3 regions of the Thalassotalea castellviae genome follow, and region 1 is predicted to be linked to each of the others. Evidence: predicted binding sites of a transcription regulator. Region 1 holds the regulator's gene; each other region holds the start of a gene.
What was found. Region 1 encodes sigma-54, which starts transcription at its own class of promoters, with help from an activator protein. Its sites were predicted from a motif close to GTTGGCACGNNNNTNGNNT; they were not measured.
Positions count from the first base shown of each region.

Region 2: RM573_RS08095 (PEP-CTERM sorting domain-containing protein) is a predicted target of sigma-54. The motif match lies at 1,961-1,979, and genes of this name have one in related genera.
Region 3: RM573_RS15955 (BON domain-containing protein) is a predicted target of sigma-54. The motif match lies at 2,056-2,074, and genes of this name have one in related genera.

Region 1 is NZ_JAVRIF010000003.1:45,123-48,412, reverse strand. Features, by position in the region: gene lptA (lipopolysaccharide transport periplasmic protein LptA) at 1-157, shown strand, start outside; gene lptB (LPS export ABC transporter ATP-binding protein) at 154-885, shown strand; gene RM573_RS06550 (RNA polymerase factor sigma-54) at 953-2,461, shown strand; gene hpf (ribosome hibernation promoting factor) at 2,485-2,772, shown strand; gene ptsN (PTS IIA-like nitrogen regulatory protein PtsN) at 2,800-3,252, shown strand; gene rapZ (RNase adapter RapZ) at 3,277-3,290, shown strand, end outside.
Region 2 is NZ_JAVRIF010000003.1:389,788-393,077, reverse strand. Features, by position in the region: gene RM573_RS08100 (serine hydrolase domain-containing protein) at 1-986, shown strand, start outside; gene RM573_RS08095 (PEP-CTERM sorting domain-containing protein) at 1,135-1,914, opposite strand; gene RM573_RS08090 (hypothetical protein) at 2,318-3,193, shown strand; gene RM573_RS08085 (DNA-J related domain-containing protein) at 3,258-3,290, opposite strand, start outside.
Region 3 is NZ_JAVRIF010000011.1:56,290-59,579, reverse strand. Features, by position in the region: gene RM573_RS15965 (diacylglycerol kinase family protein) at 1-882, opposite strand, end outside; gene RM573_RS15960 (hemerythrin domain-containing protein) at 927-1,358, opposite strand; gene RM573_RS15955 (BON domain-containing protein) at 1,466-2,020, opposite strand; gene RM573_RS15950 (sigma-54 interaction domain-containing protein) at 2,282-3,290, opposite strand, start outside.

The DNA.
Region 1 (3,290 bases):
CAGCAAAGTCAGTGGCACCACTATCAGTTATAATTTTTTGACCGAACAAGTACAGGCAAGCAGTGACGACAATGCTAGAGTACAAACGGTATTACAACCGAAAAACCTTGAGAAAAAAAAGTTAGATAAAAAATCGTTGGATAATAAAAATAAATGACCACTGCCACCTTAATTGCCAATAATTTGGCAAAAGCCTACAAAGGCCGAAAAGTCGTAAAGAACGTTGGTATGAAAGTGCAAGAAGGCCAAGTTGTCGGATTGCTCGGTCCAAATGGTGCCGGTAAAACAACTTCGTTTTATATGATAGTTGGTTTAGTCAATAGTGATAGCGGTTCAATCATCTTAAATGATGAAGATATTACTTTACTCCCTATGCATGAAAGAGCCCGAAAAGGTATCGGATACCTTCCACAGGAAGCTTCCATTTTCCGTAAGCTAACGGTTTATGAAAATATTATGGCGATTTTGCAAACCCGTAAAGATTTAGATGATATCAGTAGAGAAGAAAAGCTTGAGCATCTCGTTGAAGAATTTAATATAGGTCATATCAAAGATAATTTAGGCATGAGCTTATCCGGTGGCGAACGACGCCGAGTTGAAATTGCGAGAGCACTAGCGGCAGAGCCCAAATTTATCTTACTTGATGAGCCTTTTGCTGGCGTTGATCCAATTTCAGTAGGTGATATAAAAAAAATTATCCTACACTTAAAACAACGTGGCATTGGAATTTTAATCACAGATCACAATGTTCGTGAAACATTAGACGTTTGTGAGCATGCATATATTGTTAGTCACGGTGAATTAATCGCGGAAGGCAATGCAGATCAAATTCTTGCGAATCAACAAGTAAGAGATGTATACCTTGGTGAGCAATTCACGCTATAGTTACACAAAGCTTTGATAAAAAGTAAAAATCAATATGAAGCTAGAAAATAGGAAAATAATACGATAAATGCGCCCTAGTCTGCAGCTCCGAATAGGACAACAACTCACCATGACTCCACAATTGCAACAAGCGATTAAGCTTTTGCAATTGTCGACGTTGGATCTTCAGCAAGAAATCCAAGAAGCTCTTGAAAGTAATCCATTATTAGAAGTAGATGAATCAACCCCAAGTGACAATGATGCGCAATCGGATAACTTAGAAGAAGCATTTTCTGCTGGTGTAACAGAACAAAACACTAAAACATCCGACGGCAGTGAAGATTCAGCTCCTACTATCGATGAAATTAGTACAACGGAAGCTATGGATAAATCTGAGATCCCTGAAGAGCTCAACATAGACACTACCTGGGAAGAAAGCTACAGTGCTGGCGTTTCAAATACCGGTGCCAGTGCACCTGCTTCAGAAGATTATACTTATCAGGGCGAAACAACGGACTCCATTCAAGACCATTTACGCTGGCAAATGGAGTTAACGCCATTTTCAGAAACGGACCTTGCCATCGCGACGGCTATTATTGATGCCATCGATGATGCTGGCTATTTAAGAGTCAGTGTTGAAGAAATTCTTGAAGCGATGGGCAATGAAGAAGTTGAACTTGATGAAGTTGAAGCCGTACTTAAACGTATTAATATGTTTGATCCTGTTGGCGTTGGGGCTCGCTCTATCTCAGAATGTTTAACCATTCAATTAAATCAATTTGATAAAGAAACGCCTTGGTTAAAAGAAAGTAAGCTGATCATTAATGAATATATCGACTTATTAGGTAACCGAGATTATCGCCAAATCATGCGGAAAACGCGTTTAAAAGAAGATCAACTACGCGAAGTGATCAAGCTAATTCAATCGCTGGATCCAAGACCAGGTGATAGTGTCATTAAAGGTGATGATCAATATGTCATCCCTGATGTTTCGGTCGAAAAGAAAAATGGTCGTTGGATGGTTGAATTAAACCCAGATACAGCACCACGACTATCGGTTAATCAGCAATATGCCTCCATGGCACGAAATATGAAATCATCGACAGACAGTCAGTTTATACGTTCAAACCTACAAGAAGCTAAATGGTTTATTAAAAGCTTAGAAAGCCGAAATGATACATTGTTAAAAGTCTCTAACTGCATTGTACAACGCCAACAAGGCTTCTTTGAACACGGGCCAGAAGCAATGCGACCTATGGTACTCAATGATATTGCAGAAGCGGTAGATATGCATGAGTCCACTATTTCCCGTGTTACGACCCAAAAATATATGCATACACCTAGAGGAATCTTTGAATTAAAATATTTCTTCTCTAGCCACGTAAGCACAGAAAATGGTGGAGAATGTTCATCCACCGCAATTCGAGCTTTAATTAAAAAGTTGGTCGCTGCAGAAATTCCAGCCAAACCATTAAGTGATAGTAAAATGGCGGAATTACTTGCAGAACAAGGCATTAATGTCGCCAGAAGAACCATTGCCAAGTATCGAGAATCATTGTCAATTCCTCCTTCTAACCAACGAAAAAGTCTACTTTAACAACTAAATAAGGATCTAAGCTTATGCAAATTAATCTTGCTGGTCATCATGTTGAAATTACTGAAGCTTTACGTGAAAGTGTCAATACAAAATTTGCCAAGTTAGAACGACATTTTGATCATATAAATAATGTTCATGTGGTATTGACGGTAGAAAAGCTGAATCAAATTGCGGAAGCAACAGCCCACCTTAACGGAACAGAAATACACGCAAAAGCCGAAAATGCCGATATGTATGCTTCAATCGATGCTTTAGTTAATAAACTCGATAAACAAGTTTTAAAGTACAAAGGCAAAATCAACCAACATTAATCCATCGTCTATTTCAACACGAGCATTATGAAATTAACTGAACTTATTAACGAGAACTGCACCTTGTGTGCAGTTCATGCTACTAGCAAAAAGCGTATTTTAGAATTATTATGTGAAAAAGCTGCCGAGTCTTATACTGATTTTAACACTTATTCACTGCTTGAAAGTCTAATGGCACGTGAAAAAATGGGTTCAACTGGGATAGGTAATGGTATCGCGATCCCACACGGTAGATTAACTGATGGGGGTAAAGTCGTTGTCGTGATTGCCACAACAGAGTCTCCAATTGATTTTGATGCGATAGATAATAGACCCGTCGATATTTTTATTGCTTTATTCGTACCCGAAGAAAATTGTCAACAACATTTATCCACGCTACAAAGCATTGCACAAATTTTTAGTGATAAACAAACTTGCAAACTGGTCCGAAAATGTCACTCGAGTTCAGAGCTTTTCAATTTATTGAAAAATAATAACTAAACCTTAGTACCAAGGATTTCGACAATGAAACTCATCAT
Region 2 (3,290 bases), 340 kb from region 1:
AACCTATTGATAAACATACTATATTTCGTTTGGCGTCGGTTTCAAAGACCTTTGCATCAACGATTACAACGATGCTAGCACAAGAGCAAGTAATCAATTTATCCGATCCTATTACTAAATATGTTCCACATTTTTCATTAGCAAAAAAAGGGGCTGCAGAAAAAATTCAACTTAAACATTTATTAAGTCATTCAAGTGGATTGATGCCAAATGCTTATGACAACTTACTCCACGAAAACTGGAGTATGGATAAAATTATTGGTCGTTTTAATCGAATAGCCCCTATTTGCCAGCCTGAGAAGTGCTATGGGTATCAAAATATACTTTATGGATTGTTACAACCTGCTATTGAAACGAGTCAGAATAAAAGCTACTCAACGTTACTGGAAGAAAGAATTTTTAAACCACTTAAAATGAATGATAGTTCTGTAGGTATTGAAGAGTTCAGCCAACAACAAAACTCAGCTAAACCACACGTACTCAGAAAAACTACCTTATCCAAACATAAAGATAAACATGGCAAAAAATTAAAGAAATATACTTGGCGCAAAGTTAATGTCGAACCTGATTTTTATAACGTTGCTCCTGCGGCGGGCGTTAATTCGAGCATTTCTGATTTAGCTCAATGGTTAATTGCAAATTTAGGACATAACCCAAAAGTTATATCAGAGAAACTTATCAAAGAAGTCACAACTCCACGAGTCAAAACCAAAAGAGATTTACGAAGAAGATTTTGGCGTGAATATTTAACTGATGCGCATTATGGTTATGGTTGGCGAATATATCAATTAGCCAACACTGAATTAATATATCACTCTGGTTGGGTAGAAGGTTTTAGAGCGGATATAGGTTACTCACCAAATTCAGGTATTGGTTTTGCAATACTTTTTAATGCAGAGTCTAATGCCATTAATCAAATTTCTAGTCATTTTTGGTCTCAAACTCATAGGCAATTAAGCTCAACAAAAAGCATAGCCAGTTTGTGATCAGTCACTAAGTTGGTTTGACCGTTTAAATCTCAAATAGCCTCTGCTCAGAACCTAGCTTCAATTTAGGTTGAAGTTTTTTATAATTCAAAAAAAAACACCAATCATCATTGGTGTTTTTTAAATATTATAAACTGGTTAAGAATAGTTATTTCTTAAATCGACGTGATGCTAAACCTAAGATACCTAACGCAAAAATAGCCAATGTAGAAGGCTCAGGTACTTCAGTAATACTTAACGTTGAATTATCAATAGCTAATGACATATCAGTATATGTTACCCAGCCATATCTATTACCACCGATAACAGTGGCAATATCATCTGCTGCTGTAGAACGTGTTTCAGTGTGAAGCAGTGCACCAACGCCATCTAAAATATTAAAATCAACGGCTAGCACCCCACCTTGATTATAAAAAACGTGCTCTAGTGTGTACCAACCCGCAGTAGTTACTTCATAATAATCACTGTTTATTAATGACCCTTCATTAAAGTCAAAACCACTGTTGTTAGAAGCATTAATCACAAAACCATTATTTGTTGTTTGACCAGCGTTAAATATAAAATCTCTATTATGAACGCCACTTTGGTTATTTACTGCTGATGAATAATCAAAACCATCACCAATTGCCCATACAGTAGGATCAATAAACACATCAAGACTGGTGCTAAAACCATTACCAAAGACTGAACTAGAGCCACTAAAAAAAGTATATGCTCCAGTTGCTCCCCCGACTGATGTATCAATTAGACCATAGTTATTGCCATCGCTAGCGGTAATGGCACCAGAAGGAGTATTGATAACAGGGCTATGATATGCAGACCATGTATTGTCATTCCCTTCAAAACCTTCTGAATAAATTACGCCAGCATTTGAAACAGCGGTCAGGGCAGTCAGTGAACAACCAAAAATAATGTGAGATAATTTCATATGTAACCTTTATTTAAAAAATAATTAATCCATGTTTTATTGTATATTTCAATACATCAGCCAACATTAGGCAGAGAGCATGCCACATAAATAAACACTTATTTTTCAAATAGATAAAAAGAAAAAATATAATAACAATTTAAAAGTGTAAAATTATTGAACATATATACAACTTTCAGTGCAATTTTTTTGATAGTAATTAAGCACTTTTTTGATGTAAATAAATTCAGTTAAGATAAATATTTTCATTACGATGAATAATTAAGCAGCAAGCTATATTAACCATTGAGTTTGACTATCTATTTCTTATTAGTTTAAAAAAGTGTTATACATTAATAATTAACAGAGTTTATTGGATGGGAAATGAATTAAAAATTTACCTTGTTTATCGTTACATAAAATAATGGTGACCTTTTCATTTTATTCTCTTTTTATTACTAGCCAATCGCTTGCTACTGAAATAGTTTGGGTTACTGATGCACCACAAAATAATGTCACTGCGAAAAACAAAGTACTTGATATAGACACCAGTACTTTTAATCTTTTAGCAGCTCACTTAAATTCACAGTATTTTTTTAAAAAATTACACGTTCCTGTTAAACGCGGTTTTACTCTGATCAAACATCAAGAAAATGTCTGCATTGGGAATAAGCTCACCACAAAAGAAAGAAATGAATTTAGTTATAGTACCCAAATACCTCAAACTGTTTTCCCAGGCTTGCGATTATACATCAATAAAAATTCCCCCTATTTCCAAAAAGTCAGGCAGTTAGTGACTCAACAAAAGACTGTCTCTATTTACGATATTATCAATACAGTCGCTGGAATTAAATTTGGCATTGTTGGCGGTCGAAGTTATGGCGTTGAAATAGATTCATTAATTAATTCTCCCGAAAACGCTCATTTTTTCTGGAAACGTCATGCGAGTAAAGCGAATAGAGGCATAGTAAATATGATCGAAAAAGCACGATTTGATATATCAATTGAATACCCTAACGTGTTTGGTTTTTACTCAGAGGAAGACAATACAGTTATTGAGAGTTTTCCACTAAAAGAAGCCCCTAATTATATGCTTGGCAACATTTTATGCTCAAAATCAAAGATAGGAGCAAAGATGGTCAAGGCCTTTAATGCTGTAATTAAAACAACGAGTAAGACTCGCGAATACTTTGACGCACACATGAAGTGGTTCGATTCCAGTAGCCAAGAAGATGCAGCAAGGTATTACAATAAAATATATAAAACATCGTTTACATTAAAAAAGTCTATGGTGAATTAATATAAAAAGGTGTGCTACTACCAATATATAAATGTTTACCATCAATGCACCATTTATATTGCAATCAATGGTTATTGAAATAAGCCTTGAGTATTGC
Region 3 (3,290 bases), on a different contig from region 1:
TACCCCTTGTTTGATAGCGTCTTCAGTAAGGTCTTTTGCCGATAATGATGGTGTTGTTTCATAAACACGCAAGCGCATTGTTTTTGTTAATTCACGCAATAACTGTTGTTGATAAGTTTGCCATTTTCCTCCGCCGGACACCGGATTAATAATTAACCACGTTGGTGATTGAAGTTGGAGTTGCTTGTTGTTTTGGATAGCATGTAATATTTTTAGCTGCGCTCTATTAAGGTTTGCTGTACTTCTGATTTGATTAAGCGAGGTTAGCACTTGTTCTACTGACAAGCTTGTATCTTTACTTAAAATATAAGCGGCGACGACAAATACCGAGCGACCTCTTCCTAAGGCACAATGGACAACAACCGCATTTGATTGTGATATTTGTACATCTATCCAATTGAGCGCGTGAAACAATTGCTTTAACGAAGGTACTTGATGGTCCAGTGTCGGAATATTTAAGTAATCAAACTTTTTATCTGTCATGGCGCTTTCTAACCCAACAAACTCAGCCGTAACATCAACAATACAACTGATACCTTGTTCATTCAGAGTGTGCAAGTCTTCGCTAAATAAGCGGCGAGAAAGGTACAAATTGTCCTGTACTTTTTGGATCGCAGGCGCTTTATCATGTCTTCTTGCCCAAGCATTATATATTTTTGCACCCGTAAGAAAGGGAATAAATGCCCATTGTATCCAAGCTGAAATTTTACCGTCTTGGCTTTTTCTAAATATTGAAGGCATTTCAAAAGTATAAGCTATGGAAACTAACAGCAAAGAAAGTCCAAGCCATATTAATAGCGCCTGAAACAATACGAAAGATAAATAAAAAGCCATCAAAAAACATAGCAATGCCGCAGTTACATAGTATTTAACGATAAACATTTAGCCCTCCAGATAATTAATCAAAGATACAATTTGAATGGCAGTTAAAGTGCCATTTCTTGGTCATATTGCTCAGCTAATTTTACTTTTTGGTTATCTGTAAGTGCTTTACCTGCCATTTGGAAAAAGCTTCTCTCTTCTTCTTCTAAATGATGTAACACTTTATGCTGAAGTTTTTTTGCCAGCGTTAACCATGCGGGTGAATTTAAGTCCGTAGCGTCAAGCTCTTCGATAATTTTGTCAATAGTATGATGCTCTGCAATACCATGGCGAGTTAGCTCAATGGTTTGGTCATTCTCTATTAAGGGGGCATAAAAGTATCGTTCTTCGGCACTTGAGTGATTTTCAAGTTCTTCTTTTAGTAATAAGTAAAACTCGGCCCGTGTTTTAGAACCTGGGGATGTTTTCAATATTATCTCAAGCAGTAAGCGTTGTTTTTCATGGCTGTCTTTTAAGGCGTCAAATATAGTATGCATGTCATCTCCATGATTAGTTACAGAGATAACAATCGAAGCAAACGCTTCAAATTGTTATCTCATTGAGTCAGGTTAATTGGTTAATATGTTATTGAGAGTTAACTTGTTTAGTGACTAACAATCGTTAATTCATCTTCGACTTCTTTCACGTCATTAGTGTTTTGAGCAATTGAGACGACTAGATCATGCTCAGTGTCAGAATAGACTTTCCCTGATAAAGTAACCACGCGATCTGTTGTGTCTACATCGATATCTGTGCCATCTATATTTTGATCCATCAATAATTTTGTTTTGACTACGGTATTAATTTTCGCATCCGTTAAAGTGTTGATGGTTTTTTCTTGTAGAGAAATAGCCGGATCAGACATCACAGTTAAGTGATTATTAACGCTTTTCACTTGCTCAAGAGTGAGTAGTAATTCTTCTGCAAGGTCTTTTTCTATTTCGCTATCTACTTTACCTGTAAGCGTTATTACTTGATGATTAACGTCGGTATTAATATCAAATGCATTTAAATTAGTATTAAACATTAAAGTTGTTTCAGCCTTACCGTCAATCCATGCATCAAGCGCTTTATCTTGCCACTTTTGAGCGGCAAGTAACGAAGGTGATGACAATAAGAATCCACAAATCAAGATTGGTTTTGTTAAATTGAACTTCATCAGTTATCTCCTTTTGTTGTAAGGTATTAACCATAAAGCAGTGATTGTGCCAGACAAGTTAAGTCATTGTTATTTAATCAATAACTTGGTTTTTGTTAAAAGGTAAAAGGAGAGGGAGGTCAAAAGTGTGAAAAAATTACATGAGCTATTTGTAATTATTATCAGGATATAATTATCGCTTACTCATTCATTTGAGTGAACAAAGATCGTTAAGCGGCCATCAGTTCACGATTGATTTTAGTTCAGTACTTATTCGTGACGCTATTCTTGTGGTTTTTCTGAATCGTCGTATTTTTCAAGTTTGTTATATAAGGTTTTTACACTAATATCTAATAAGCGAGCCGTGTCACTTTTGTTACCTTGTTGTTGTTCCAAGGTTTCAAGAATTGCTTGCTTTTCGACTTGTGCAAGAGGGACACCTACCGGAACATTCAAATTGTCTTGGTTTTGTTGTTCTGTTAATACAATGTGATCAGTATCGATCATATCGGTTGCAAGAATATAGGCGCGTTCTATCGAGTATTTCAGCTCTCTTACATTACCCGGCCAGTGATAATCGCTTAGCTTGGCAATTGCCGCTTCTGAAATTGGTTTATTTAAATTTTCATCATTATTTTTGTAAGCTAGAAAGTGTATTGCCAAGCCTTGAATATCATCGCCTCGGCTTCGTAATGGTGGCACGTGTAATAAAAATTGAGCTAACCTAAAATAAAGATCTTCTCTAAAGATACCATCGGCGACTGCATCGGCTAAATCTCGATTCGTTGCCGCGATAATGCGAACATCGGCATGTAATACTTTATTACTGCCAACCGGTGAGTAATCGCCTGTTTCTAAGACACGAAGCAGTTGTACTTGAAGTTCTTCTGGCATTTCGGTGACTTCGTCAAGAAATAACGTGCCTCCTTTTGCTTGAGTGAAATAGCCATCTCTTGCGTGATGGGCGCCGGTGAATGCACCTTTTATATGACCAAAAAGATCACTGCTAGCTAACTCTTGGCTTAAAGCACCACAGTTAACAGCAATAAATGGTTTTTCTGCTCTTTCGCTAGCATTATGCAAAGTATGAGCAACGAGTTCTTTGCCAACACCACTTTCACCAACAATTAACACACTAGTATCAAAGGTCGCCACTTTTCGCACACTTCGATAAAGCTTTTTCATCACTCGCGAAGAGCCGTATAAAAGTCCGAACTGATCTAAGTTACTCGACTTTACGACGTGGCTAGCGACATGACTTAATTGCGATTCGTCGAAAAATTCTTCCAAA